3 regions of the Methylosinus sp. is20ea genome follow, and region 2 is predicted to be linked to each of the others. Evidence: predicted binding sites of a transcription regulator. Region 2 holds the regulator's gene; each other region holds the start of a gene.

Region 1 (9,540 bases), 1.9 Mb from region 2:
CGATCTGTATCGAACAAAATATAGCTGAAATACGACGGCCCTGTCACATTGAATACAGGAGTGTCAGTGTGCGACGAAAGGCCCCTCGATCGGCGTCGCCTCGCGCTTGGCGAACTCGATGCGGATCGCCCGGCCGACGCCGCTCGCGACCAGCGCCGATCGCTCGTCTATGCCGGTCCATTTGGCGGAGCGCCCGCGCGGATCGATCTCGAGGAGCTTGACCCCGGCGGGAATATGCAGGCCGTCGCGGACGACGCCGCGCAGCACGCCGTCGAGCGGCGCGGTCACCGGCTCGCCGTCCAAATGGCCGACGACGAAATCCTTGAACACGCGGACGCCGATGTCGACCGCCGAATGCCACAGGCCCTGCTTGCGGGAATAGGTGAAGCGCTCCTCGCCGAACTCGCCGAGGCGGTTCGGAACATGGTCGGCGGGCTCGGTCGCGCCTTCTTGAATGATGAGGCCCGCCTGCGACGGCTTGGTTTCGATCGCGACGTCGCAATTGCGGCCGACGGCGAAATTGGGCCCGAGCCCGACCGCGACCTTGGCGAGATGCCGCAGATCGGGCGTCGCCCGATATTTCTGCATGCGCGCGTCGACGAGCGCATGGGCCGTGCGAATGGCCACGAGATCGTGGAACTGCAGCGGCGTCACCGCGACCTTGGTCGTATAGTCGAGGATCTCGACGAGCTCGATCGTCGAATCGGCGCGCTCGCCCGCGACCTCCTCCAGCGTGATGGGCTCGCCATAGAGGCAGTCGTGAAACGACATCTGCCGACGAATGACGGGCGGAAAGGGATCGTGGCTGAGCACGCAGGCCCAGCCGATGCGGTTCATATGCACGGCGACCGCCGAAGCGATCTCATTCGTTCCCAAAATGACGGCTAAAGGGCGCTTCCGCCGCGGCGTCGCGAAGTCGTGTCGAGGGCGCATCGCTCACTCCTGATCTGAGCAACAGGGAAGCAAGCCGCGCGCCAGCGCTCACGCAACATATTTTTTGCTTATTTTCAATAGCTTATAAAAGCGCCCCGCGTCGCGCCACATAACGCACCTATATTGTCACGTATATAACAGTGGCGGTTTCCGACAGTTTGTCGCGCCATCAGGCGCCCTCGGCGCGAAAATGGACGGCGAGCCAGACGGTCGGCAGCGCAGCGTCGGTCCATTCCACGCGATGGCGGCGATGCGCCGCGATCTCGAGATAATCGCCGGGCGCGAGGGTCACGACCTCCTCCCGATCCGAAAAGCGCAGGCGCGCGGAGCCCGCGAGCAGAATCACCCATTCCGATTCGTCCTGGTCGTACCAGAAGCCGGGAGGGCTGGCCTGGCCGAAAGAGACGATTCGCTCGACGCGCACGCCCGGCGCGGCGAGCAGCGGAAGGAATTGCTCCTGCTCGGCCTTCTCGGGCAGATCGACGAAGATATTTTCCGGATGCATGGATCACCCCGCAGCAGGCGCCTCGCCGCGGTATGTCGCGTCGCGACTATTCCGCGGCGTCGCGCAGACGCGCGCGCGCCACCGCGCGCAAATCGTCGATCGGCGCCAGTCCGGCGCCGGATTCGAAATGCCAGAAGGTCCAGCCATTACAGGCCGGCAGGCCCTGGACCAGCGCCCCGGTCTTGTGGATGGAGCCGACGATGGCGCCGATCGCCAGCGCGCCATCGGCGCGGACGACGGCGGTGTGGCGGCGCCGCGCATCGGTGAGCGTCGCGCCGGGGGCGACGAGTCCCGCCTCCACGACGCTGGCGAAAGCGATGCGCGGCTCAGTGCGTTTGGAGGGCGCGGAGGCCACCGCCTCGGCCGGCAGAGGCGAGATCGCGGCGATGCGCGCGCGCGCCGCGGCGGCATAGGCCGAATCGCGCTCTATGCCGAGATAGTCGCGGCGCAGCAGTCGCGCCGCGGCTCCGGTCGTGCCGGAGCCGAAGAATGGATCGAGCACGAGATCGCCGGGGTTGGAGGCGGCGAGCAGGATGCGGGCGAGCAGAGCCTCGGGCTTTTGCGTCGGATGGGTCTTGCGGCCGCTCGCATCTTTGAGCCGCTCGCCGCCGGAGCAGATCGGCAGCAGCCAGTCCGAACGCATCTGGCAATCCTCATTGCCGGCCTTCAACGCCTCGTAATGAAAGGTGTAATTGCGCGCCGAAGCGTCGCGCGCAGCCCAGATCATCGTCTCATGCGCATTGGTGAAGCGACGGCCGCGAAAATTCGGCATGGGATTGTTCTTCCGCCAGACGATGTCGTTCAGGATCCAGAACCCGAGGTCCTGCATGATCGCGCCGACGCGGAATATATTGTGATAGGAGCCGATGACGAAAATAGTGGCGTTGGGCTTCATCGCCCGCCGCGCCGCCGCCAGCCAGTCGCGGGTGAAGGCGTCATAGGTCGCGAAATCGGCGAATTTGTCCCAATCGTCGTCGACGGCGTCGACGACGCTCTGATCCGGCCGGGTAAGCCGGTTGGCGAGCTGGAGATTATAGGGCGGGTCGGCGAAGACGAGCTCGACGCTCGCCTCCGGCAGACTCAGCATGACCTCGACGGTGTCGCCGATGACGACCTCGTTGCGAAGAATCGCGCGCTTCGGCGCGCGAGGCGACCCGAAATTCGACGTCCCAGTACGCGAGACCTTTATCTGGGACTTGGGGCGGGCCGCCCCGACGCGCGCGCTACTCATGAACAATCACCGGCTACGCAACCAACGCTGCGAACAATGCCCGATCGCGGTAAAAGCCGCGTTTAGAGAGCCGGTGCGCGGCTGTCTCTTTTCCGCACGCCTTCGTTAAGAAATCGCAAGTTCACCAGATGTTTACGAAACGTCATGCCGCGCCCGCGGGTCAGCGGCGCGGCTCCCGCAGCGGCGCGAAGCTCATGCGGTGGAAGGGCGTCGGCCCATGGGCTCGCAGGGCCGCGAGATGCGCGCGCGTGCCATAGCCGGCGTTGGTCTCGAATCCGTAATGGGGATAGAGCGTGGCGAGCCGGCGCATCTGGCGGTCGCGCACCACTTTGGCGACGATCGACGCCGCGGCGATCGAAAGAGAGAGCGCGTCTCCCTTCACGATCGCCTCGCCCGGGCAGACGAGCTTCGGCAGGTCGCGCCCGTCGACGAGAACGAAGCCCGGCGCGAGATGAAGCGCGGCGACGGCCCGCGCCATGGCGAGCAGACTGGCCCGCCTTATGTTCAGCCCGTCGATCTCCTCGACGCTGGCGAAGGCGACGCCGATCGCCAGCGCGCTCACGACGATGCGCTCGAACGCCTCCTCCCGCGCCTTGGCCGAAAGCGCTTTCGAATCGTCGACTCCCTCTGGCAAGCGCTCGGGATCGAGAATCACCGCCGCCGCCGCGACCGGCCCGGCGAGCGGCCCCCGCCCGACCTCGTCGACGCCGGCGACGCGCCCGACGCCGTCCCGAAGAACGCGGGTCTCGGTGAGAAAATGGGGAGGCATGCTCGCTCGGCTCGCTCGAAAAAAGGGCTGCTGAAAAAAACACAGCGGCCGGATCGAGGCAATCGATCCGCGACCGCCTCAGAACAGGCTGAGCTGCTCGGCGTCGCTGCGGGGCGGCCGGAACAGATCGGCGCGCAGGCGCGTGCGGGAAAAGCCGAGCCGCGTCGCCGCGAGTTCGAAACGGCGGCCGATCGTCCAGGCGTAGGGCCCCTCGCCCGTCATGCGTTTGTCGAAGGACGAATCATAGAGCTTGCCGTCGCGCGCCGAGCGCACCAGCGAGAGCACATGCCGGGCCTTGGCCGGGACATGGGTGACGAGCCATTCGCTGAACAATTCGCGCAGCTCGCGCGGCAGGCGCAGCATCACATAGCCGGCCTCGCGCGCGCCGGCGGCGTGGGCCCGCGTCAATATGGTCTCGATCTCGGCGTCATTGACCGCCGGAATGATCGGCGCGACCAGAACCGCGACGGGAATGCCCGCCTCGGCCAGCCGCTCGATCGTGGCGAGACGCCGCTCGGGCGAGGCGGCGCGCGGCTCCATCGCCCGCGCCAGCGCCGGATCGAGCGTCGTCAGCGAGATCGCGACCTTGACGAGGCCTTTGCGCGCCATGGGCGCGAGAATGTCGAGGTCCCGCACCACCAGCGAGGATTTCGTCACTATGCCGATCGGATGATCGGCGCGGCTCGCCACCTCCAGCAAGCCGCGGGTGACGCGGTAGCGCTTCTCCAGCGGCTGATACGGGTCCGTATTGGCGCCGATGGCGATCGTCTTCGGCGCATAATTGCGCACCGACAATTCTCGCTCGAGCAATTGCGCCGCGCCCTCCTTGACGAAAATCTCCGTCTCGAAGTCGAGCCCCGGCGAGAGGCCCATATAGGCGTGGCTCGGCCGGGCGTAGCAATAGACGCAGCCATGCTCGCAGCCGCGATAGGGATTGATCGAGCGGTCGAAGGAAATGTCGGGCGAGTCGTTGCGCGTGATGATCGTCTTCGCCTTCTCGACATGGACATTGGTGCGGAATTCGCCGAGCTCCTCGAGGCTATTCCAGCCGTCGTCCGCCTCGACGCGCCGCTCGCGCTCGAACCGGCCGCTCTCATTGGACAGCGCGCCGCGCCCGCGCCGCCGCGTCGGATCGACGATCGAGCTCTCCTCGGACGAAAAATTCACGACCGCGCCGATCGCCTCGCGGCTGCGCTGCGCCGCCTGGCGCCGATCGCTTTGCTCCGACTTCTGGATCAGACGTTTCGCCGAGCTCGCCATGGCGACAATCTCCTTGCCGAGTTCTGGGCCGACTTCTCGCCGGCGCGCCGGCCTCGCTTCGGCTCGCGGACGGCGAGACGCCCATGCGCGACACTGGGGCGCCTCGCTGCCGCGAGCCTCGATGCGACTCGTACAACTCGAGGGGACTTGTTTACTTACGCACGGAACATTTAACGAACAATGGAACATATACGGAACACAACCCGGGTCGTCAAGCGGTTCGACGCTCATCGGCGCGGATCGAATTCTTCGGCGCTACGCCGCGTCCTCGGAGCGCCGCGCGCCGACAGAGCCTTCCATTCGCGGAACATCCACACGGCCCCGCGATCCGCTCGGCTGCGCGACGCTCTTGCGCAGCGCGATCCGAAAGGTCGCGCCGCCGCCGCTCGTCTCGTCCACGCCAATCGATCCCCCCATTTGCTCGACCAGCGTCTTCGAGATCGCTAGGCCGAGACCGGTCCCATTGCTCTTGCTGTCCCGTCGCCAGAACGGCTCGAAGATATGGTCGCGATCGGCGGGCGGAACGCCGGAGCCGTGGTCGACGACCTCGACAGTCGCTGTCGACAGCGCGCGAATCTCGATGACGCCGCCGCGCGGCGCGGCGCGCAGCGCATTGTCGAGCAGATTGGCGACGACGCATTCGAGCGCCCATCTGTCGCCCTTGACGATGGTCGGCTCGCGAGGCGGCTCGAATTCGATGCGCCGCCCGCTCTCGATCACCAGCGGCGTATAATCGGCGACCATGGCGAGAACGATTTCGCCGAGATCGAGGTCCACATCGGCGCAAAGGTCCACATCGTCGCGCATGAAAAATCGCGCGGTCGCCAATAATTGCTCGACGATCGTCTGCACGCGACGAATGTCGCGCTTCATATCGCGACGAAAGACGGCGTCATCGGGATTGTCCGCATGCGCGCGCATGATCGCGATCGGCGTGCGCAGCTCATGCGCCGCATTGGGGGTGAAGCGCCGCTGCGCCGCCATTCCCGCATTGAGGCGCGTCAGCGCGTCATTGACGGCTTCCACGAAGGCGCGATCTCCTCGACGTCGATGCGCTTGTGCAGCGTGTTCACATCGATCGCGGCGACGTCGGCCGCGGCGGAGCGCCGCGGCGCGAGGCTGCGCCTCACGATGATCCAGGCGATGGCGAGAGCGCAGAGCACGGCGGGCGCGACGACCGCGGCGCTGTGCGGCGTGAGAAACAAGGCCGCGACGGCGAAGAGATCGTCCCAGGCGAAGCGATAGCTATACGCCGCGACGGCGCATGCGCCGGAGGCGGCCGGAGCGCGCCGCAGGAAACCGCGCGCGCGTGGATCGGGATCGCCGGGAATCTTGAATTTCAGCGTTACGCGGAAGGCGTGCAGCTATTGGCGCAATATGCGCCGGAGCCGCCCTTTTCCGCCGGCGAGCCGGAGACGGCGCCGCGCGCGGTCACGACGATAATCGAGGGAATGTTCGTCGGCCTGACGCAGGAGATGAGTGAAGCCGGAAGAGCCGCCTTCGCCAAAATGCGCGAGCGCCGACGCGCGTCGCGCTCAGTCGCGCGCGTCGACGATGCGATAGGATTCGTGGCAGGCGACGCAATTGCGCATCAACTCGCCGAGACGCGCAAGCGAGCGCGTCTCGTTCTTGCCTTCCGTGAGGCCCTTCGCCAATTCGTCGAAGCCCTTGCGCATGGGGTGGCCGAAGCTGCGCCATGTCTCCGGAAATTTTGGCCCGAGCGTTGGCGGCATGGCGTTTTCCGCCTGAAAGCGCTGCGCGCCGCGCGCAGCAGCCGCCTCCGCGGCCGCCGCTCTGTCGCCCACAGCGAGCGCCGAGACGATCTGCTCGACGCTCTTTACGAAAAGGCGCATCTGGCCGAGAACGAAAGCCTTCTCGGGCGCCGTCATGGCGACGGCGACGCGCTGATCGGACTCCTCGCCGCGCGCGGCAATCGTCGAAAGGGACAGGCAAAAGGCCACAACCCCCGCTGCACGCCAGCGCATCACGACTCCTTGTCGAACCAACCTATATACTCACAGTATATGTCGACGCCCTGCCGAGCGACAGGCCAAAATCCAGGCGCCGTCGCCGCCACTCTTGTCCACAGGCGGCGCGACGCAGTTGAACGCGCGGCGCGAATCGATATGACTCCGCGCCATGATCTTTCCCTCCCTCACGGCCGGAGGGGCGCCGCGATGACGGCGCCCGCCAAGGTTTCCATCGATCTCGGAACCCGCGCCGACGGCGGCGTCGCGACGCTCGATCTCGAGGAGCTGCTGGCGACACGCCTTCTGGTGCAGGGCAATTCCGGCTCCGGCAAATCGCATCTGCTGCGCCGCCTGCTGGAGCAGAGCGCGCCCTGGGTGCAGCAGGCGATCATCGATCCGGAAGGCGATTTCGTCACGCTGGCCGAGCGCTACGGCCATGTGGTGGTGGACGCGCGCTGCGGCATCGCCGATCTCACGCGCATCGCCGCGCGCGCCCGCCAGCACCGCGTCTCCGTCGTGCTCGATCTCGAAGGGCTCGACGCCGAGCAGCAGATGCACGCCGCCGCCGCCTTTCTCGGCGGGCTGTTCGACGCCGAGCGCGACCAATGGTATCCGCTGCTCGTCGTGGTGGACGAGGCGCAGCTCTTCGCGCCCGCCATCGCCGGCGAAGTGTCGGACGAGGCGCGCAAAGCCTCGCTCGGCGCCATGACCAATCTGATGTGTCGCGGCCGCAAGCGCGGTCTCGCGGGCGTCATCGCCACGCAGCGCCTCGCCAAGCTCGCCAAGAATGTCGCGGCGGAGGCGTCCAATTTTCTCATGGGCCGCACCTTTCTCGACATAGACATGGCGCGCGCCGCCGATCTGCTCGGCATGGAGCGGCGGCAGGCGGAAATGTTCCGCGATTTGCAGAGCGGCAATTTCGTCGCGCTCGGGCCGGCCATGGCGCGCCGCCCGCTGCCCGTGCGCATCGGCCCGGTGGAGACTTCCGCGCGCAATGTCAGCCCCAGGCTGCTGCCGCTGCCGGAAGCCGGCGCCGACGACGCGCATCTCATTTTCACGCCCGGCGCCGATGAGGCGCGCTTCGAGGCCCCGCGCCGGCCGCCGCCGCCCGCTCCGACCGCCGATGTGCTGGCGCGTCTCGCGCGCAGCGCGCCGCCGGCTGCCGAGCCGCCGCCGAGCATTTCGCCCGAGCAGCGTCAGGCCGCGATCGATTCGGCGCTGCGCGAGATTTTGGCCGACAGCGACGCCAATTTCCGCACCATCGCCGTGCTCTATCAGGATTTTCTGGTGCGCTGCCGGATTCGCCGCATCGGCGGCGAGCCCTTGAGCCTGCCCGCCTTCCGCCGCCGCCTCGCCGTGGCCCATGCCGGCATAGAGCTCGCCGAAGCCGAGTCCGAGGATTCGCCCTGGGCCGAGGTGCTCGCAATGGCCGGCGCGCTGCCGGAGGATATGCAGGGTGTTTTTCTATCGCTGGCGCGCGCGGCCTTCGACCGCCGCCCCTGCCCTTCCGACGCCGATGTCGCCAGCGCCTATGGCACGCGCTCACCCGGACGGGCGCGGCGGCTGCTCGCCTATATGGAGGAGCGGCAGGCGATCGTCTGCCGGCTCGACCAGCGCGGCTGGCGCATCGTCGCCATTCCCGGCGTCGCCTGGGAGACCGAGCCCGGCGATCCGGGCGCCGCAGCGACGACGACCGAGGCGAGCTCGGCCTGATTATCGGGTTTCGCGCGGCGTTGGCGGCTTCCTTCTCCCCATATGCGGGGCTTGCAGATTCACATTCCTCCAATTCACCCACGGCGTCCTGGCCGGGCTCGTCCCGGCCATCCACGCCAAGGCATCGAGTCTACTGGCTAATTTTGCGCAGCATCGACGCTCCGGCCGCATTCGGACGCGGCCCTGCGGCGAAGGCGCCCGACCCGAGAAGCCGATATTGCAAGATCGCGGGCGCTTCCAAAGATATCTCCGCCGCTCGGCGTGGATGGCCGGGACGAGCCCGGCCAGGACGGCCTTGGAGCCATATGAGATATCTGAGCGAAAGCCGCGGCGGGACTCCCTTACTGCCGCACAGTCTCCCGCTGCGCATAGCCGAGCCGGATGTTCAGCTCTTGCAGCACTTTCTCCGCCGCCTCGGGGATATTGGTGCCGGGCGGGAAGATCGCCGCTGCGCCGGCGTCATAGAGCGCCTGGAAATCCTGCTCGGGAATGACGCCGCCGACGACCATCATCACTTCTTCGCGCCCGGCCGCCTTCAGCGCGTCGCGCAATTCCGGCGTCAGAGCGAGATGGCCGGCGGTCATCGTGTTCACGCCGACGATATGCACTTGTTCTTCCGCGGCGCGCTTGGCCACTTCTTCCGGCGTCGCGAAGAGATCGCCGATGACGACCTCGAAGCCCAAATCCGTGAAGGCGGAGGCGATGACCTTCTGGCCGCGGTCATGGCCGTCCTGGCCGAGCTTGGCGACGAGGATCTTCGGCTTGCGCTTGTCGTTCTCGGCGAAGGCCGCCGTCATGGCGCGCACGCGCGCGACCTTGTCGCAATCGACGCCAGCCTCGCGCGCATAGACGCCGGAAATCACATTGGCCTTGGGCTTGTGGCGGTCGAAGACTTTTTCCATCGCGAAGGAGATTTCGCCGACGCTCGCCTTGGCGCGCGCGGCCTCGATCGCCAGCGCCAGAAGATTGCCGTCGCCCTTCGCGCCCTCGGTCAGCGCATCGAGCGCGGCCTGTGTCCTGGCCTCGTCACGCTCGGCGCGCAGGCGCTCGAGCTTGGCGATCTGCGCGGCGCGCACGGCGGAATTATCGACCTTCAGCACATCCGGCGCGACGTCGCTGTCCGGGCGGAACTTGTTCACGCCGACGACGACCTGCTGTC
Region 2 (9,540 bases):
CGATCGGCCCATCGGCGGCGATGGTGAGATGAACGAAAGGTTTTTCATCCGGCGGCGTCGCGGGATCGAGGGCGAGCGCTGCGAAAGCGGCCTCGACGCTCTCCCGCGCGAGTCCGCCGCGCGACGGAATGCGCAGGCAGGGAGTCGGCCGGGGGAGGGGAACGTGCTCGATCGTCGTCTGCGCGCCGTCGATGGCGACGATGGTCACGCCGTGACGATAGTCGATCTCCGTCTTGGAGAGCGGAAACAGCGAGCCGGAATAGCGGATGCTCTCACGGCCGATCGCTTGCGGCCGATGCAAATGGCCGAGCGCGACATAGGCGACATCCGGCGGAAACACGTCCGGCGGAACCGCATGCTCGCCGCCGACGAGAATGCGGCGCTCGGCGCCTTCCGATTCGAGGCCGCCGGCGACATGCAAATGGCCGGTGACGATGAGCGGAGCCGCGCCGATGCGCGCCCGCGCCGCGCCGATGAGCTCGCCATAGAGCGCACGCACGGAGCGCACGACCGGCGAGCCCGCGCTCTCGCCTTCGAGAACCGGCAGATCGGCGGCGCGCGGATAGGGCACTGCGAGGAGATACGCCTCGATCGCGCCGGCGGGCCCGCGCAGCGGCACGAGATGGACGTCGGCGTCGATCTCGCCATTCTTGCGCGCGATCGTGCCGACGCCGGCGACATTGACGAGATCGAACAGAGCGCGCGGCGCTTCTATGCGGCCGGCGGGATCGTGATTGCCGGCGAGGAGGACGATCGTCGCCGCGGGCAGGGCGGCGCGCAGCTCCTTGAGCGTGTCATAGAGGAGCTTCTGCGCCTCGGCGGACGGGTTGAGGCTGTCGAATATGTCGCCGGCGACGATCACCGCGTCGACGCGGCGCTCGGCGGCGATGGCGACCAGCGCGCGCAGAACCTTGCGATGCTCCGCCTCGCGCGGCCAACCCTGGAGCTGCGCGCCGAGATGCCAATCGGCCGTATGGAGGAGGGTGAGCAGCTGCCTATCCTTCGAGTCTCGGTGGTTTGCTCTACCACGAAGACCGGAGGGACACGAAGCAAGTCAGCGCTGCGGCGGCTTTGGCCACAGGCTGGCGCCGGAAGGGCCGACGCCGGTCTCGAGCAGCAGGACCTCGCCGTCCTTCGCCCAGCCGAAATGGACGGTTTCCGCCGGCACGACGATCGAATCGCCGGGCCCGAGCGCGCGCAACGATTTCTCGTCGAGCTCGCCGCCGACGCCGGCGTAGAAGCGGCCGGAGATCACCGTGACGACGCGCGCGTCGGGATGGGTGTGCGGCAGCGATCTCGCGCCGGCCGCATATTTCACCGACAGCGCATAGAGCGCGCCGGGCTGCGTCGCCGTGCCGCTCACCGGCGCGGCGAAGACGCCCGAAAACAGCGGCACGGGCGCATATTTCAACTCGCTCTGCAGCACGGCCGGCGGCGGACCGTCGGCCAGCGCCGCGCCGGCCCACAGGGCCAGCGGCGCGAAGAGGAGAGATCGCGCCAACATGCGTCCCCCGCTCAGTGGAACAGCACGAAAGTCTTCTGCAGCGTGATCGACACGCCCCAGGCGAGCGGTATGCCGACGGCGGCCCAGGCGGCGAGGAGCACGATGCGCGAGTCGCCATTCTGCAAGGCGGCGGCGCGGCGCGCCTCGGCCGCCGCGGCTTCCGCGGCCTGCCCGTCCTCGACATAATCCTCGAAATCGGCGTGCGGCTCTTTTTCCTCCTGCACGATGGCCGCGACGGTGGTCTTTTTCTCGGCGGCGACGTCTTCGTCGGTCATGAACAGCTTCTCGGCGACCGGCCGCACGGCGAGATCGCAAATGAGCCCGACCACGAGCAGGCCGGCGAGAATATACATGGTCTGATTATAGACCGCGTCGCGCGCCACGCCGTGGTCGATCTGATAGTCGCGAATGTAATTGACCAGCACCGGACCGAGCACGCCCGCCGTCGACCAGGCGGTGAGCAGACGGCCGTGAATCGCGCCCACATAATGCGTGCCGAAAATATCCGCGAGATAGGCCGGAATGGTCGCGAAGCCGCCGCCATACATGGACAGGATCACGCAGAAGAACAGCACGAAGAGCACGATATTGCCATCATGCGCGGCCCAGGGCGCGGCGGAATAGAGGAAGAAGCCGAGGATGAAGAAGATGGCGTAGGTCGTCTTGCGGCCGAGCACGTCGGACCAGGTGGCCCAGAACAGACGCCCGCCGATGTTGCAGAGGCTGAGCAGGCCGGTGAAGCCGGCGGCGATGGCGGCGATCTTCGCCTTTTGCACGGCGTCGAGGCTGGAAAAGCCGGTGTCGAGGCCGATGAGCTTGCCGCCGAACACTTCCTGCAGCATGGGAGAAGCCATGCCGAGCACGCCGATGCCGGCGCTGACATTGAGCGTCAACACCGCCCACAGCAGCCAGAATTGCGGAGTCTTCCAGGCGACGTTCAAATGGACATGGCGATTGGTCACCATTTTATTGGCGGCCGTCGCCGAGGGCGCCCAGCCCTCCGGCTTCCAGCCGTCGTGCGGCACGCGATAGCCGAGCGAGCCGCCCACCATGAAGACGAAATAGATCGCCGCCATGGTGACGAAGGTCTGCCACACGCCGACGGAGCCGGGCGTCGCATAATAGGCCATCAGCTTGTCGGCGAGCGGCGCGCCGATCATCGCCCCGCCGCCGAAGCCCATGATCGCCATGCCCGTCGCCATGCCGCGCCGGTCCGGAAACCATTTGATGAGCGTCGAGACCGGCGAGATATAGCCGAGGCCGAGCCCTATGCCGCCGATGACGCCGGAGCCGAGCCACAGCATCCAGATCTGATGCAGATAGACGCCGGCCGCCGAGATCAGCAGGCCGCCGCACCAGCACACCGCCGCCGCGAGGCCGGCCTTGCGCGGTCCCGCGGTCTCCAGCCAATGGCCGAATATGGCGGCCGAGGAGCCGAGAAAGACGAAGAACAGCGTGAACGTCCAGCCGAGCATGCTGATCTTCCAATCGCAGCTCGTCGCGACGATGCTGGCGAAAAAGCTCATATCCGCCGGGCAGGCCTTGGGCTCGGCGCCGCCGACGGCGCGCGACAGCGGCAGCCAGAACACGCTGAAGCCGTAAGCCATGCCGATGCACAAATGCACGGCGAGAGCAGCCGGCGGCACCAGCCAGCGATTGAAGCCATGCGCTGCGATGGAGCGCTCCCGGCTCAGAAAATGCCGGGATGGCAAGGCGGCTACCGACATGAAATCCTCCGAAATCCAGCGCGCCCTGCGGGCGGCGTCGTGAGCGAACCGAAGCGCCGCCCCCGAGCGGCGCTCGCCATTCCTCGACAATGCCGACGGCGACGACTTTTTCAACTCTCTCTATCGGAAAATCGCCACAGCGACGACCATCGATCAATATCTATTTCCCGTCGCTTTATTCGATTCTTCTATTAGCGCCTATCCGACGGAATGGACAAAGGCTTCTCCAATCTGACCAAAATTCGCACGAAACGCCAATGATTTTGCGCTTGCGGGTGGGCGTCGCCGTCCATATCCTGTATGACGATATATAACTGCCGTATATAGCCACGCGCGGCGCGCGCTCCGAGCGGCGGCGCGCATCTCGAGAGCATCGCCATGCGGTTCGGCGTCTTCTGCACTTACGAAAATCCACAGCAGGATTACGCGCTCTGCTTCGAGACGCAGACGCGCCTCGTGCGTCATGCGGAGGCGCTCGGCTTCGAGGAGGCCTGGATCGCCGAGCATCATTTCGAGCCGGACGCCGTCTGCCCCTCCATTCTCGCGCTGCTGTCCTATCTCGCCGGCGTGACGACGACGATAAGGCTCGGCTCGGCCGCGGTTCTGCTCGCCTTTCGCAATCCGATCCAGGTGGCGGAGGATGTCGCGACGATCGATCTTCTGTCCAAGGGGCGGTTCGAGTTCGGCGTGGCGCGCGGCGGCCCATTCGAATTGCAGAACCGGCATTTCGGCGCCGGCAAAGATCAGGCGCGGGAGATGACCCTGGAGGCGCTCGGCCTCGTCAACCGCCTGCTCTATGAAGACAAGGTGACGTTCACCGGCGCGCATTACGAGGCCAATGGCCTGAGCATCACGCCGCGCCCGTTGCAAAAGCCGATCCCGACCTATCTCGCCACGACGACTCCGGGGGCGATTCGCTATGCCGCGCGCAATGGCTTCGGCGTGATGGCGGGCCCGCCTTTCCCGATCGAGCAGATTACAGAGACGCTGCGCATCTATCGCGAGGCGGCCGGGCCGGAGGGCGATCCGCGCTTCACACTGGCGCGCTTTTATTTCGCGGCGCCGCGACGCGAGCAGGCGCTGGCCGAGGCGGTTCCCTTCTTCGCCCGCTTCGCCGAGCGCATGCGCGGCAATTTCGCCCGCCAGGACGGGGCGGCGCCGCCTTCGCTGACCGAGGAGGGGCTGCTGCAGCGCTCGCTGATCGGCGATTTCGACGAGGTGGCCGAGAAGATCGCCGCCTATCGCGAGGAGACGGGCGCGCGGTCGATCTTGCTGAAGCCGATCTCGCGGGATGCGGAGAAGAATTTGCGCTCGCTCGAGGATTTCGCGCGGCATGTGCGGCCGATGCTGGGGGTGGAGGCGGCGGCGGCGCAGTGAGGGGGATTTGAGTTTGGTGTGGACTTGACCCTATTTCGAGAGGCGTCGCGCGAACTCGCGTTCTCCGAGACGTATGATAGGGGACGCTGGACATCTCGTGAATGTCGCGCTTTAGCTGGCGCCCGATCATGGTTCGGCTGTCGTATTTCTATCTTTTGTGATCTATTTAAACGCGGTAGGGTGCTTTATGGCTCAAAAACCGCACGATGAGATCGTTTCGGCCTTTACGGAGGAGCAGGCGTCCCGTCTTACCGGGATCACCGTGAACCAACTCCGTTATTGGGATAAGACGCGACTGTTTTCCCCGCAGTTTGCGGCCGCCGATCGGCGTGCGCCATTTAGTCGCGTCTATTCGTTTCAGGATATCGCTGCCTTACGAGTGCTGAATGTGCTCACAAAGCAGTATTCCGTGTCTGTGCAGCATCTTCGCGAAGTGGCAAAAAAGCTGTGCGCGATGGACAATGGCGCTTGGGCTCGAACAACTCTGTATGTTCTCAAGCGGAAAGTGAATTTTGTGGACCCTGCCGACGGGAAGCAAAAAGAGATCGTGAGCGGGCAATATGCGATTGGAATACCGCTCGAAAAAGTCGTTTCTGACACCAAGCGCGACGTGCAGCAAATGTCGGAGCGCTCTTCTTCGATGATCGGGATGGTGGAGACGCATCGCCACGTCGTTAGTAATTCTCCGGTAATCGCTGGAACACGAGTCCCTGTGAAAGCGATCAAGAGCTTTGCCGACGCTGGATACACCGTCGAGCAGATCCGATCTGAATATCCGACGCTTATGAGAGAAGACATAGAAGCTGCAATTTCCTACAAGTCGAAAATCAAGGCCGCGTGATAGAGAAGAATTGCCTACGTTTGTTCCTCGACGAATGCGTGCCGGACGGCGTCGGGCGCGTCTTTTCTGATGCGGGGCACCATGTGATCTTTCTTCGAGAAGCGGGCGCGCGAGGCTCGCCAGACCCACTTGTTTGCACATTAGCGGAGGCAAACGCCGCCATCCTCGTGAGCCTCGACGGCGATATGAAGCAACTCGCGAAAGAAAACGGGATCAGCAAAAAGCGATTTATAAATCTGAGCCTTATCAAATTTTCCTGTGAAACCGTGAAGGCTGCGCAGCGCGCCGTTGACGCGATGTCGGTGATCGAGCACGAATGGCAACGAAGCCGAGGCCACGAAGGAAGGCGCGTTTTCATCGAGATTTATCCGGGAACGATCTCGATCAAGCGGTGAATTTGCCTTGGCGCTTGGCCGATACGGGGACTCGCGACACCACCCTTGCGGAACGCACCGAGAACGCCTATCCTCCTGTTCATGATTTGTTTATGAAGGCGCGCCATCATGCGCGCGCCAGATGGAAGCGCGCCGCAGGCCGGGCGGCGCCGGGGGTTCTCCTATGCTGACCAAGAAACAGAGCGATTTGCTGCGCTTCATCCATGAGCGCCTGAAGGAGACCGGCGTGCCGCCCTCCTTCGACGAGATGAAGGACGCGCTCGATCTGCGGTCCAAATCCGGCATTCACAGGCTCATTCTCGCGCTCGAGGAGCGCGGCTTCATTCGTCGTCTGCCCAATCGCGCCCGCGCGCTCGAGGTGCTGCGCCTGCCCGAATCGGCGACCCCCCGCGTCGCCGCGCGCGGCGGCAAATTCTCGCCCTCCGTCATAGAGGGCGCGCTCGGCCGCATGCGGTCGGTCCCGGCCGGGGAGCCGGAGTCCGATCAGCAGGTGGCGATCCCGGTCATGGGCCGCATCGCCGCCGGCACGCCCATCTCCGCGCTGCAGAGCCGCAGCCACACCATCAATCTGCCGCCGGACATGCTCGGCGGCGGCGAGCATTTCGCGCTCGAGGTGCGCGGCGATTCGATGATCGAGGCCGGCATTCTCGACGGCGACGTCGTCGTGGTGAAGAAGCAGGACACCGCCGACACGGGCGATATCGTCGTCGCCCTCATCGACGAGGAGGAGGCGACGCTGAAGCGCCTGCGCAAGCGCGGCGCTTCAATAGCGCTCGAGGCCGCCAATCCGGCCTATGAGACGCGCATTTTCGGGCCGGATCGCGTACGCATCCAGGGCCGGCTGGTCAGCCTTCTGCGCAAATACTGAGGTCGGGCTCGCCGCCACGATCTCGCCGCCCTTTGCGGCCATGTTCCCGGCCTCGCGCGCTTCTCGCGCGCGGGCCTTTTCGCGCGGCGGACAAGCGAATAAGGCGTGTCTCGAGCGTATCGCGCCTCGCGTAGGGGCGCGCGCTGCGTCGCCCGCGGCTCTTGCGGCCGCCCCGCCTCTTTCTGCATGGACGCCCGCCTCTTTCTGCATGGACGATGGAATGTCGCACTCGACCGGCCCAATGCGCGAACTCGAAGGATCGAAGCCCATGGCCGTCGGCCGCCGTCTGCATTTCGCGCGCCCCTCGCGCCGCTGGCTGCTGGCGCTCGGCGCCGTCGCGGCGGTGGCGCTCGGAGCCGCGCTCGCGCCCTGGACCTTCTCCACCAGCGCGCTGCTCGAGGAGATTTCCGGCCAGCTCAACGCCTCTTCCGGGCTCTATATCGCCGCCAAGGGGCGCTCGACCTTCTCGCTGCTGCCGCGCCCGCACATCACCATCGACAGCATCGCCTTCGCCGATCCGACCGCCGCGCTCACCATCGAGGCCGAGCGGCTGCACGGCAATGTGCTGCTCCTGCCATTGCTCGCCGGCCGGCTCGAGATCGCCGACGTCGAGCTGATTCGCCCCTCGATCGAGGTCGATCTCGACCGCAAGCCGATGACCACCGCCGGCGCCGCGGTGCGCGCTGCGGCGGCGCGGCCTTCGACGCCCGCGGCCGAAAAAGCGGACCGCGCGCGGCTCGGCGGCGTCTCCATCGTCTCCGGCGTCGCGCGGCTCAAATATGCCGGCGGCGAGGAGACGCTCCAGGACATAGACGCGACGCTCGACTGGCGCACCGTCGGCTCGCCGGCGACGCTCGACGCGGCCTTCTCCTGGGGCGGCGAGCGTCCGCGCGCCATGCTGTGGGTGCTCAAGCCCGGCGCGCTGTTGCGCGGCGAGCAGACGCCGGTCACTGTGAGGCTCGATTCCGACAGCTTGCGGCTGGAGGCGGAGGGTTTCGGCCAGCTCGGGGCCAAGCCGCGCTACATGGGGCGTCTGAGCGGCTCCTCGCCGTCGCTGCGCCATGCGCTCGGCCTCGCCAAGGTGAGCGCGCCGCTGCCGGGTCCTTTCGAGAATGTGCAGCTCTCCGCCAAGGCCAGCGTCGGGCTGCGCGATTTCCAGCTCACCGATCTGAAGCTCTCGGCCGACGACAATGAGTTCGAGGGCTCCTTCGCGCTGCGCCACGAGGGCGACAAGCCGATCGTCCATGCGACTCTCGCCAGCAATTTCGTGTCGCTGAAGCCGATGATCGCCGATCTGCCGGCGCTCTCCGGCGCGGACGGCCAATGGAGCCGCGACGCTTTCCTACTGCCGGACATTCAGGAGGCTGACGTCGATCTGCGCCTCTCGGCGACGCGCGCCCGCATATTGCGGCTGAACCTGGAAGACGCCGCGCTGTCGCTGCTGCTGCGCGGCGGCCGCCTCGAGCTCGCGCTCGCCGAAGCGCAGGCCTATAAGGGCACGGTGAAAGGCCGCGCCACTTTCGCCGCCAATGCGGCGGGCGCCCTCGAATTCCACGGCAATGGGCAATTGACCGGCGTCGACGCCGGCGCGCTGGCCTGGGACCTCGCGGCGCGGCCCGATCTCGGCGGCGCGCTGGACGCGACCTTCACGCTCGACGCGACAGGCGACAATGTCGCGCAGATCATGCGCGATCTCGACGGCCGCGCCAGCCTCTCCCTGTCGGAGGGCGAGGTCGGCGGCATAGATCTCGAGCGCGCGCTGCGCCGCATCGACAAGCGGCCATTGTCGAGCGCGATGGACATTCGCTCCGGCCATTCATTGGTGGACCGCGCCAGCGCGACCATCAAGATCGTGAAGGGAACGGCGAACATAGAGGATGGCCAGGCGCATGGGCCGGGCTTCTCGCTGGCCTTCGCCGGCCAGACGCGCATTCCCGAGCGCAGCCTCGCGATGAAGGCGCAGGCCAATGAGGCGGACGCCGCCGGCAAGCCGCGCGAGAAGGGCGTGCAGATCGGCTTCGATCTCTCCGGCGCCTGGGACGATCCTGTTTTCGCGCCGGACGCCGCCGCGCTGATCAAGCGCAGCGGGGCCGCGGCGCCGCTGCTGCCGCGCGTCGAGCCGGAAGGCGGCGCGGCGAAGGAGAAGTGAAGCGCGCTGCGGGCGCGCCGCCCGCGCATTTCTGCTATAAGCGCGACATCCTTCGTCCATTTTCGGGGGGAAGCGCGTGAGTGATGAATTTTTTCGGGTCGTCTGCTCGACGGCGAGCGCATTCTCTGGTCGGGGCGGCCGGCTCATGGCCTCTCGCTGCGCGGCCGCGACGTTTTTCTCATCCCGTTCAGCCTGTTCTGGTGCGGCTTCGCGGTGTTCTGGACGATTTCCGTTGGTCAAGCCAATGCGCCTTGGTTCTTCCAGGCGATTGGCGGTCTATTCGTTTGCTTTGGCCTCTATTTCGTCGTGGGGCGCTTCCTATTCGACGCTTGGCTGCGGAGCGATCTGCGCTATGCGATCACAAATCTGCGCATATTGATCGCGCGACCGGAGCCTTTCGGCCGATTCACGGCGCTTTCGCTCGATCGGCTTCCAGAGGTCGATTTGAGCGAGCGCGTCGATGGGAGCGGCTCGATCCGCTTCGGAGCGCCGGCTCCTTTGTGGGGAAATCGAGGCTGGCCGGATATGACGCCCGCGCTCGATCCGACGCCGCAATTTCTGTTGATCGACGACGCGCGGCGCGTGTTCGATCTCATTCAAGAGAAGGCGAGGAAGAACGCGCCGGCATGATCGGCGCGCGCTTCACCCCGCCCCGCCGCCCTTGGCGCGCCCGCGCGTC
Region 3 (9,540 bases), 260 kb from region 2:
GACCTCCGCGCTCGCCTCGGCGGGCGGCGTGTCGGCGGAGCCTTCCGGCGTCGGCACGGCGTCCATGTCGGCGGCGCCCTGCGTCACCGATTTGAACGGCTTGCCGTCATAGCCGACCGCGCTCGTCACCCAGAAGGAGTCGACCGGATCGTGCAACAGCAGCACATCTATGCCCTTGGCGCGATAGCCTTCGAGCTGCGGGCTCGCGGCGAGCCGCTTCTTGTCGTCGCCGGTGATGTAATAAATGGCGGTCTGATTGGGCCGCAGATTTTCGACATAGTCCTTCAGGCTGCGGTCGCCATCGGGATGCTGCGCCGTCGCGAAACGCGCTATGGCGAAAATCTCGTCGCGTCGCACCGGGTCCTCGTGCAGGCCCTCCTTGAGGACAGCGCCGAAATTCTTCCAAACGGCGGCGAATTTCTCCGAATCATTGGCGGCGAGATCGGCGAGCTCCTTGAGCACGCGCGTGCCGACCGCCTTGCGGATCGCGGCGAGGATCGGATTGGTCTGCACCATCTCGCGCGAGACATTGAGCGGCAGATCGGCGCTGTCGACGACGATGCGCATGAAACGCAGCCAGGGCGGCAGAACATCGGCTTCGCGCGAGATCAGCACGCGGCGCACATAGAGCTTGGAGCGGCTCTTGCGCTGGGGATCGAAGAGATCATAGGGCCGCGAGCCGGGCACGAAGGCGAGCACCGTATATTCCGTGCGCCCTTCCGCGCGCCAATGAATGGTGAGCGCCGGCTCGTCGAACTGGCCGGAGATCTGCTGATAGAAGTCCTTATAGTCCTGCTCGCTCACCTCGGATTTTGACTTGGTCCACAGCGCCGTGCCGTCGGTGAGGCGGCGCGGCTCCTTGCCCTGCTCCTCGACGAGATCGATCGGAATGGCGATCGCGCCCGAATGCTCGCGCAATATCTGCTCTATGCGATAGGGCTCGAGGAATTCGTCCGATGCGGAATTGAGATGCAGCGTCACGCGCGTGCCGACCGCGGGCGCCGCATCGAGAGCGAGCGGCGCGATCTGGAACGAGCCCTTGCCTTCCGATGTCCATAGGAAGGCTTCGGACGAACCCGCGCGACGCGTCGCCACCTCGATGCGATCGGCGACCATGAAGGCGGAATAGAAGCCGATGCCGAAGCGTCCAATGAGCGACCCGCCGATGGCCGCGTTTCCCTGCTCGGCGCCGCCTTTCGCCTCGAGATCGTCGAGAAAGGCGCGCGTGCCGGAGCTCGCTATAGTGCCGAGCGCGGCGACGAGATCGTCGCGCGACATGCCGACGCCATTATCCGTGACGCTCAGCGTGCGGGAGTCCTTGTCGACCGCAATGGTGACGAGCGGCGCGCCGGCCTGCGCCGCCAGCGCTTCATTCGCCACCGATTCGAAGCGCAGCTTCTCGATCGCGTCCGCCGCATTGGACACGAGCTCGCGCAGGAAAATGTCGCGCTCCGAATAGACCGAATGGGTCATCAGCTCCAAGAGCCGCGCGACATCGGCCTGGAAGCCGTAATCGCTGCGCTCGGCTGCGTCGATCGTATGTGTTTCGGCGTGATCGTTCACGGGCGTCGTCTCCGCTTTTCTATCGGCTCCGCCGCACGCGCCGCTTCCCGCAAATGGAAGCATGGCCGACGGCGCGCGGGCACTGGCCGGGATATAGAGATCGTCATTGATCGGCAATGGCGCCCGTCGAGCCGCCTCGAGCGGGACGCGAGGCATGATATCGGAGATCATCGGCAAAGTTGCAAGACTGCCGGGACGCGTCGCCGCCGGGACTGGCGCGATGCGCGACAAGCGAAAACGATGCGCCACTCGCAAAAACAAGACGGGCCGCCCGAGCGTCGCCCGGCCGGCCCGTCCATCGCCACGAACTCACGCTGCTCGAAAAGCGCCCTTCCGGGGGGCTGGGGGGCTGACGAAATCCGGAAAAACCACTTTCCGAGCCTGTCGAGGCAATACGTTAGATATTGGTCGGCTCCTTTGGCGGACAAGGGGCTCGATATTGGCGAAAATGTGAAATTTGACCTTTGGCGCCGCGCCGATCGTCGCCTGAATGTCATCTTTGTCTTGCCCTCGCGCCATTGCCGCGCGATCATGCCGCGAGAGATGGGGACAGCGGCATGAGCGAGACGGAGACGACCGAACCCAGCCGGCGGCGCGGCCTGCTCGCCGTCGTGGCAGGCCGCGCGACCAACGACCCGGAACGGACAAAGACCGCGCCCGAGAGCAGAACCGCCCCGCTCGTGTCTTTCGACCGACGCGAATTGCGGCTGCTGTTCGATCTCTATGGCTCGAAGGTCGCGGCGGGTGAATGGCGCGACTACGCCATCGACTTCTCCCCGACCAAAGCGGTGTTCTCCGTCTTTCGCCGCGCCAGCGAGTCGCCGCTCTATCGCATCGAGAAAAATCCCGAGCTCGGCCGCCGTCAGGGCGCCTTCTGCGTCGTCGCCTCCGGCGGCCTGGTGATGCGTCGCGGCCCCGAGCTCGCGCGCGTCATCGCCGTGCTGCAGAAAAAGCTCGAATTGGTGCGCGACTGACAAAGAAAAAGGCCCCGCCGCAGCGGGGCCTTCTCGTCCGTTGTTCCCGTCGCTTCGACGGTCAGTCGTTGCGCTCGCCGAAGAGGTAGAGCAGCGACTGGAACATGTTGATGAAGTCGAGATAGAGCGACAGAGCGCCGAAAATGCTCTGCTTCGCCACGACCTCATGGCCATAGCCGGCGCTCTGATAATAACCGTCCTTGATCGACTGCGTGTCCCAGGCGGTGAGGCCCGCGAAGATCAGCACCGACAGGATCGACAAGGCGTACTGCATCGCGCTGCTCTGGAAGAACAGATTGACGAGGCTCGCGAGCACGAGGCCCCACAGGCCCATCACCAGGAAGGAGCCGAAGGCCGAGAGATCGCGCTTCGTCATATAGCCGTAGAGGCTGAGGCCGCCGAAGGCCGCCGCGGTGATGAAGAACACCTTGGCGATGGACGCGCCGGTGAAGACGATCATGATCGACGACATCGACAGCCCCATCACCGCCGAGAAGGCGAGGAACAGGTTGCGAGCCGTCGCCGCGGAGATGCGGTCGGCGCGAAAGCCGAGGAAGAACACGAAAGCCAGCGGCGCCAGCATCACAGCCCATTTCAGCGGGCTCGTGTACAGCATCTGACCGAAAGGCGTGAGCGCGACCTGCCGGCCGCCTTCCTTGGCCACGGCGAGCATATGAGTGCCGAGCGCGACGACGCCGGTCACGCCGAGACCCAGGACCATGTAATTATAGACGCCGAGCATATAGGCGCGCAGGCCCTGGTCGATCTCGGCCGTGCCGGCTCTGGAGACGCCGCCCCGGTAGCCGAAGCTCGTGTTGCGGTCGAAATTGGACATAGCATCCTCTCGAAAAAGGCCGCGCGGCCCGGTCTATCCGGCCAATCGGCGCGGTCCTTGCCGGCGAATATGGCGCGCCGCCCGCGGAAAAACAAGAGTCCGCGGGCCGAATCCGGCAAAGGCCGCGCCACGCCGAACAAGCCGCAAGCAAAACTCGCAGTATTGCATTCCGCCCCACGCCCGAAACCTATTCGACGCGACGGAAAAAAGCCGAGCCCGCTCGCGCTCTTGCCGCCCCCGGAGAATGCGCTAACATGCCGCATTGTCGCGGGCGGCGAGCGACCGGGTCTTCCGATCCGGCTCTCGCTTCGTCGTCGGAGCGAAGGCGCCCACGGAACGAGGCCCGCAACAAATGGCCCATGGGGGAATCATCATGTCCGACAGCGGTCTTGTCCCGTTCTGGCGGTCGTTCGATGGAATTCTGCGCTCTGCGACACGTTCCGCTCCGCCTGTTCTCCTCGTTCTGCTGCTGACGCTCCTCGCCGCGGCGGCTCCCGCCTCGGCCCATGGCCGGCTCGGCTCCGCCGAAGGGCGATGCCGACTCTTCATCGGCCCCGACATCATGAATTTCACCGGCTATCTGCCGGACGCCTCGAAAAACGAATTCTGCGAGGATATTCCAGCGACCGGCCACACCATCATCGCGCTCGACGCCGAGCAGGACGAGCTGCGCGACATGGCGGTGGAGATCAGGATCGTCAAGGACATCGGCAGCGAGGACAAGGAGAACGCCGACCTCAATGCGGTGACCGTCGCCTATCGCGGCCCGCGCACCTATCCGACCGGCACCATCAATTTCGAGCACGACTTCCCGGATGCGGGCTATTTCGTGGGCATAGTGACGGTCACCGGCGAGCATGGCGAGCGCTGGGTGTCGCGCTTCCCCTTCTCCGTGGGCATGAGCTTCATGCGCACGCTGCCCTTGTATCTGCTGATGGGCACGGCCGTGATCGCCATGTTCTTCATCTATCTGCGGCACAGGCCGACGCATCCGATGAAGACGGCCGACGCCGCGCCCGCGGAATAAGATTCGCCGACGTCGAAGCGCGGATCGCCAAAACGACGCGCGCGTCATTCGAGATCGCGGGGCGCTCCGTCAGTCGCCTGCGCCTTTGATCTTGTCGGCGAGCAGGGCGATGGTCTTGGAATAGACCTTCGCCTTGTTCCACTCGAGCAGCGCCGGGAAATTCGGCTCGCCCTCGTCCCAGCCGGCGCCCGGCTTCCAGCCGTAGCCGTGCAGGAAATTGGCCGTGGACGCGAGCACATCCGCCGTATTGTGAACGAGATCGCGCTTGCCGTCGCCGTCGAAATCGACGGCGAATTTCAGATAGGACGAGGGCATGAACTGCGTCTGGCCGATTTCGCCGGCCCAGGCGCCGCGCATTTGCGCGGGATCGAGATCGCCGCGCTCGACGATGCGCAGAGCGTCGAGCAGTTCGGCGCGGAATTTTTCCGAGCGGCGGCAATCATAGGCGAGCGTCGCCAAGGCGCGAATCGTCGGGAAATTGCCGAGATAGGAGCCGAAATCCGTCTCCAGCCCCCAGATCGCGACGAGAACCGGCCCCGGCACGCCATATTTCTGCTCGATGCGCTTGAACAGCGCCGCATGTTTGAGCAACAGCGAGCGCCCCTTGCTCACGCGGAAGGAATTGGCCATGCGCGCCGAGAATTGCTCGAAGGTCTGGCGAAACACTTTCTGACCGCGGTCGTGCGAGACCACCGAACGGTCGTAGAACACGTCGCCGAGCGCCGAATCGATCGCCGTCTTCGATATTCCCGCCGATGCGGCCTCGCGCCGGAAACCGTCGAGCCAGGTGTCGAACCCCTCGCCGTTGCGCCCGCATTCGGCCGCCCGCGCGCTCGCCGGAGCGAGCCCCAGCGCCAAGGTCAGAGCCGCGACGCCGAGCGCCGTCCTCATTCGATTCGTTTGAGACATCTCGCGCTTCCCATCCTTCGGGCGCAGCCCGCTTTCGCTCTCGGGCGAAGCCCGTTTCCGCGCTCTTTTGTCACGAGAGCGCGGCGGCGCCATGGCGCCGCTTTCGCAAATCTCGAAAATATCGAGCCTGAAATCCCGGCGTAGACAATAGCGTTTCCAGCCGAAGTGGATACCGGTTCGGCCTTGGAAACGCGTCAAAACAAGAGCCTAGAGCGTTTCCAGCCGAAGTGGGCACCGGTTCGGCGTTGGAAACGCGTCAAAACAAGAGCTAGAGTCTTTTCATGCTCCATCGCATCGAACATGAAAAGACTCTAGCTCGCGCCGGTTAGCGGGCCGTTGCCGAAGCGCGGCGAAATTTCGTTCTCATATTGTTCTTGCGGAGGCGCGGCGCCGCATCTACTATGGCCCTGTTTGCGTTAAGCCGATTTTTGCTCGGCTCGGAGCTTTCGCCATGGTGGTCAGGGTCTCGACGGTCGCCTTCGAGGGGATCGAAGCCAAGCCGGTCGATGTTCAGGTCCAGATCGCCAGCGGCAATGTCGTGTTCACCCTGGTCGGCCTCGCCGACAAGGCGGTCGCCGAATCGCGGGAGCGGGTGCGGGCGGCGCTCATCGCCTCCGGCCTGGCGCTGCCGGCCAAGCGCATCACCGTCAATCTCGCGCCGGCCGACATGCCCAAGGAGGGCAGCCATTACGATCTGCCGATCGCGCTCGGCGTGATGGCGGCGATCGGCGCCATCCCTTCGGACGCGCTGGACGGCTATACGGTGCTCGGCGAATTGGGGCTCGACGGCGCGATCGCGCCGGTCGCGGGCGTGCTGCCCGCCGCCGTCGCCGCCAATATGCGCGGCCATGGGCTGGTCTGCCCGCGCCAATGCGGCCCCGAGGCCGCCTGGGCGTCGAGCGAGATGGAAGTGATCGCGCCGCGCTCGCTGATCCAGCTCGTCAATCATCTGAAGGGAACGCAGGTCCTCGCGCGGCCCGAGCCCGCCGTGCGCGCGGCGGCCGCGGACCTCCCGGATCTCGCCGACATCAAGGGCCAGGAGAGCGCCAAGCGGGCGCTGGAGATCGCGGCGGCCGGTGGCCATAATCTCCTGATGAACGGGCCGCCCGGCTCCGGCAAATCCATGCTGGCGGCGCGCCTTCCCTCCATTCTGCCGCCGCTGTCGCCGCGCGAGCTGCTCGAAGTCTCGATGATCCATTCCGTCGCCGGCGAGCTGGCGGGCGGCGAGCTCACCGATCGGCGCCCCTATCGCGCGCCGCATCATTCCGCCTCCATGCCGGCGCTGGTCGGCGGCGGTTCGCACGCGCGGCCGGGCGAGATCTCGCTCGCCCATAATGGGGTTCTGTTCCTCGATGAATTGCCGGAGTTCCAGGCGCAGGCGCTCGACGGCCTGCGCCAGCCGCTGGAGACCGGCGAGGTCGCCGTCTCGCGCGCCAATCACCGGGCCGTCTATCCGGCCCGCTTCCAGCTCGTCGCGGCGATGAACCCGTGCCGCTGCGGCCATGCGCTCGACCCGGGCTTCGCATGCCGCCGCCAGCCCAATGACCGCTGCGTCGCGCAATATCAGGCGCGGCTCTCGGGCCCGCTGATCGACCGTTTCGATCTGCGGATCGAGGTTCCCGCCGTGTCCGCGGCCGATCTCGTCCTGCCCCCTCCGGCCGAAGGCTCGGCCGAGGTCGCGGCGCGCGTCGCCGCGGCGCGCCAGCGCCAGCGCCGGCGCTATGAGAAGCTCGGGCTCGCCGGCTCCACCACCAATGCGAGCGCTCCGGCGAGCGTGATCGAAAAAGCCGCCGCGCTCGACGCCTCCGGGACGGCGCTGATCCGCGAGGCGGCCGAGCGTCTGGCGCTCTCGGCGCGCGGATTTCACCGCGCGCTGAAGCTCGCCCGCACCATCGCCGACCTCGACGGCTCGGATGCGATCACGCGCCGCCATCTCGCCGAAGCTCTCGCCTATCGGGGCGGCTCCGCCGGCGCGCGCGCGGCCGCCTGAGCTTGCGCTCGGCCCGTCAATTCATACTTTTCTCTCTATTGCCGTGGAATAACCCGTCATCGAATGGTTTTGGACGCTCCGCATGCCTCCCCTCCCCGATTGCGCCTACGTCGCCCTCGCCTTCTTCGCGGCATTGGCCGCGACCGGCTGGCTGTGGTTTCTGCGCTCGCGCCGAACGTGGCGGCGGCGCGCGGTCGAGACCGAGCTCGAGGGATTGCGCGACGAAATCTGGGAGCTGCGCGCCGCCGCCGCCGCGCGCGACCGCGCCGAGGCGGCGAGCCAGGCCAAATCGCGCTTCCTCGCCACGGTGAGCCATGAGATCCGCACGCCGCTCAACGGCGTGCTCGGCCTCGCGCAATTGCTCGCGGCGACGCGGCTCGACGCCGAGCAGGCGAGCTATGTCGACGCGATCGCCGCCTCCGGCCGCTCGCTCGCCCAGCTCATCGACGATATTCTCGACTTCTCCAAGATCGAGGCAGGCAAGATCGAGCTCGAGGTCGAGCCTTTCGCGCTGGCGCCGCTCGTCGAGGGCGTGGTGGAGCTATTGGCGCCGCGCGCCCAAGCCAAGCATCTCGAGATCGCGAGCTATATCGCGCCGGACGCGCCGGAGACCGTCGGCGGCGACGCCGCGCGCGTGCGCCAGGTGCTCGTCAATCTCGCCGGCAATGCGGTGAATTTCACCGCGAGCGGCGGCGTCGGCCTCAGGGTCGAGCGCGACGCGCGAGGCGCGCTGGTCTTTCGCGTCGCCGACACCGGGCCGGGCGTCGCGCCGGCGGCGCGCGAGATGATCTTCGAGGAATTCGAGCAGGGCGACGGCTCCTCGACGCGCCGGCACGGCGGCACCGGCCTCGGCCTCGCCATCTCGCGCCATCTCGCCGGGCTGATGGGCGGTCGGCTGGAGATCGAGGAGAGCGCGGGCTCGGGCGCGATCTTCGTCTTCACCCTGCCGCGCGGGCCGCATGCGCTCTTCGACGATCGCGCGCGCGAGCGCAAGCGGCCGCTCGCCGGCTCGAGCGTGTTGATCGTCTCGCCGACGATCTTCGAAGGGCCCTTCATGGCCGAGATCCTGCGCGGCGCCGGCGCGCAGACCGAGATCGCGCAGGACGAGACGCGCGGCGCGAGCCGTCTCGGCGAGGAGCGGGAGGGACGTTTCGACGCCGTGGTTGTCGACTGCGCTTTCGGCGAGGCGGCGACCGAGCGTCTCGCCGACGAGGCGCGGCGCGCCGGCGCCGGCCGCGTGTTCCTGATGTTCTCGCCCATGGAGCGGCGCGCCTTCGGCGAGGCGGCGCTACGTCATTTCGACGGCTGGCTGGTGAAGCCGGTGCGCGCCGCCTCGCTCGTCGAGCGTCTGTCGGCGGCGCCGCCGCCGACGCGCAACGGGACCGGATTCGTCGCGCCGGAGCCGACGCTCTCGGGACGGCGCGTCCTCGTCGCCGAGGACAATGACGTCAATGCGCTGATCGTCTGCCGCCATCTCGAGAAGCTCGGCGCGCTGGTCACGCGCGCGGAGGACGGCGCGCGCGCCGTCGAGCTCGCGCGATCGGCGATCGCCGGACGCATGCGGCCCTTCGACGTGATTTTGATGGATGTGTTCATGCCCGAGCTCGACGGGCTGGAGGCGACGCGCCTGATTCGGGCGGAGGAGGCGCGCATGGGCGCGAGACGACGCCCGATCGTCGCGCTCACCGCCAGCGCGCTCGAGGAGGACGAGCGCGCCGCGCGCGGGGCCGGGGTCGACTTCCTGCTGACGAAGCCCGTGGAATTCGACGCTTTGTCGGCGGCGATCCTCGAGGCGATCGACGGCTCTCGCCGCCGCACGGACGGCGCCCGCGAGGCGATCTGACCCTTCCGATCCTGCGCCGCGCTTCGCCACAGCCACAAAAAAGAAAAAATTTCGCCCCGCGCTTTTGGCACAACAGGAGCGCGGGGATTGCGAACACTGACGCCCTGGTCGTGGAGAACCATATGTCGAGACGAAAGAATTTGCTGCTCGCGGGGCTGATGACTCCGTCGCTGGCGCTCGGCCCGCAAGCCGGCGTCGGGCCGGCCGCGGCCGGCGAAGGCATCGTGCTGGCGCAGGCCGCGCCGCAGGGGGCCGATCCGAATCACGAGAAGCGGCAACCGCCACAGCGACCCGCGCCCGCCCCTGCCCCGACGGCCCGGCCCCCCGCTCCCGGCCCCGCGCCCTTCCATCCGGGACCCGCGCCCGGACCGGCGCCCGCCATGCATCAGCAGCCTGAGC

What was found. Region 2 encodes LexA, which represses DNA repair genes until DNA is damaged. Its sites were predicted from a motif close to TGTTCNNNNTGTGTTCNG; they were not measured.
Region 1: a site for LexA is predicted at 4,880-4,897, ahead of AC6IY7_RS02980 (PA0069 family radical SAM protein). Genes of this name have one in related genera too.
Region 3: a site for LexA is predicted at 5,667-5,684, ahead of AC6IY7_RS13350 (YifB family Mg chelatase-like AAA ATPase). Genes of this name have one in related genera too.

The regions. Positions count from the first base shown of each region.
Region 1 covers NZ_AP046088.1:668,173-677,712, forward strand. The annotation lists gene AC6IY7_RS02960 (xanthine dehydrogenase) at 64-876, opposite strand; gene AC6IY7_RS02965 (cupin domain-containing protein) at 1,103-1,438, opposite strand; gene AC6IY7_RS02970 (site-specific DNA-methyltransferase) at 1,485-2,669, opposite strand; gene rnhB (ribonuclease HII) at 2,830-3,438, opposite strand; gene AC6IY7_RS02980 (PA0069 family radical SAM protein) at 3,517-4,698, opposite strand; gene AC6IY7_RS02985 (sensor histidine kinase) at 4,954-5,724, opposite strand; gene AC6IY7_RS02990 (hypothetical protein) at 5,700-5,903, opposite strand; gene AC6IY7_RS02995 (hypothetical protein) at 6,234-6,683, opposite strand; gene AC6IY7_RS03000 (ATP-binding protein) at 6,876-8,381, shown strand; gene scpA (methylmalonyl-CoA mutase) at 8,723-9,540, opposite strand, start outside.
Region 2 covers NZ_AP046088.1:2,585,498-2,595,037, forward strand. The annotation lists gene AC6IY7_RS11960 (metallophosphoesterase family protein) at 1-991, opposite strand, end outside; gene AC6IY7_RS11965 (cupin domain-containing protein) at 1,055-1,504, opposite strand; gene AC6IY7_RS11970 (OFA family MFS transporter) at 1,516-3,231, opposite strand; gene AC6IY7_RS11975 (LLM class flavin-dependent oxidoreductase) at 3,610-4,608, shown strand; gene AC6IY7_RS11980 (DUF433 domain-containing protein) at 4,796-5,449, shown strand; gene AC6IY7_RS11985 (DUF5615 family PIN-like protein) at 5,470-5,844, shown strand; gene lexA (transcriptional repressor LexA) at 6,008-6,712, shown strand; gene AC6IY7_RS11995 (AsmA family protein) at 6,981-8,861, shown strand; gene AC6IY7_RS12000 (hypothetical protein) at 9,075-9,491, shown strand; gene AC6IY7_RS12005 (ABC transporter permease subunit) at 9,504-9,540, opposite strand, start outside.
Region 3 covers NZ_AP046088.1:2,844,264-2,853,803, reverse strand. The annotation lists gene htpG (molecular chaperone HtpG) at 1-1,626, opposite strand, end outside; gene AC6IY7_RS13370 (DUF2794 domain-containing protein) at 2,121-2,537, shown strand; gene AC6IY7_RS13365 (Bax inhibitor-1/YccA family protein) at 2,599-3,372, opposite strand; gene AC6IY7_RS13360 (hypothetical protein) at 3,746-4,399, shown strand; gene AC6IY7_RS13355 (lytic murein transglycosylase) at 4,469-5,308, opposite strand; gene AC6IY7_RS13350 (YifB family Mg chelatase-like AAA ATPase) at 5,760-7,298, shown strand; gene AC6IY7_RS13345 (ATP-binding protein) at 7,381-9,141, shown strand; gene AC6IY7_RS13340 (OmpA family protein) at 9,264-9,540, shown strand, end outside.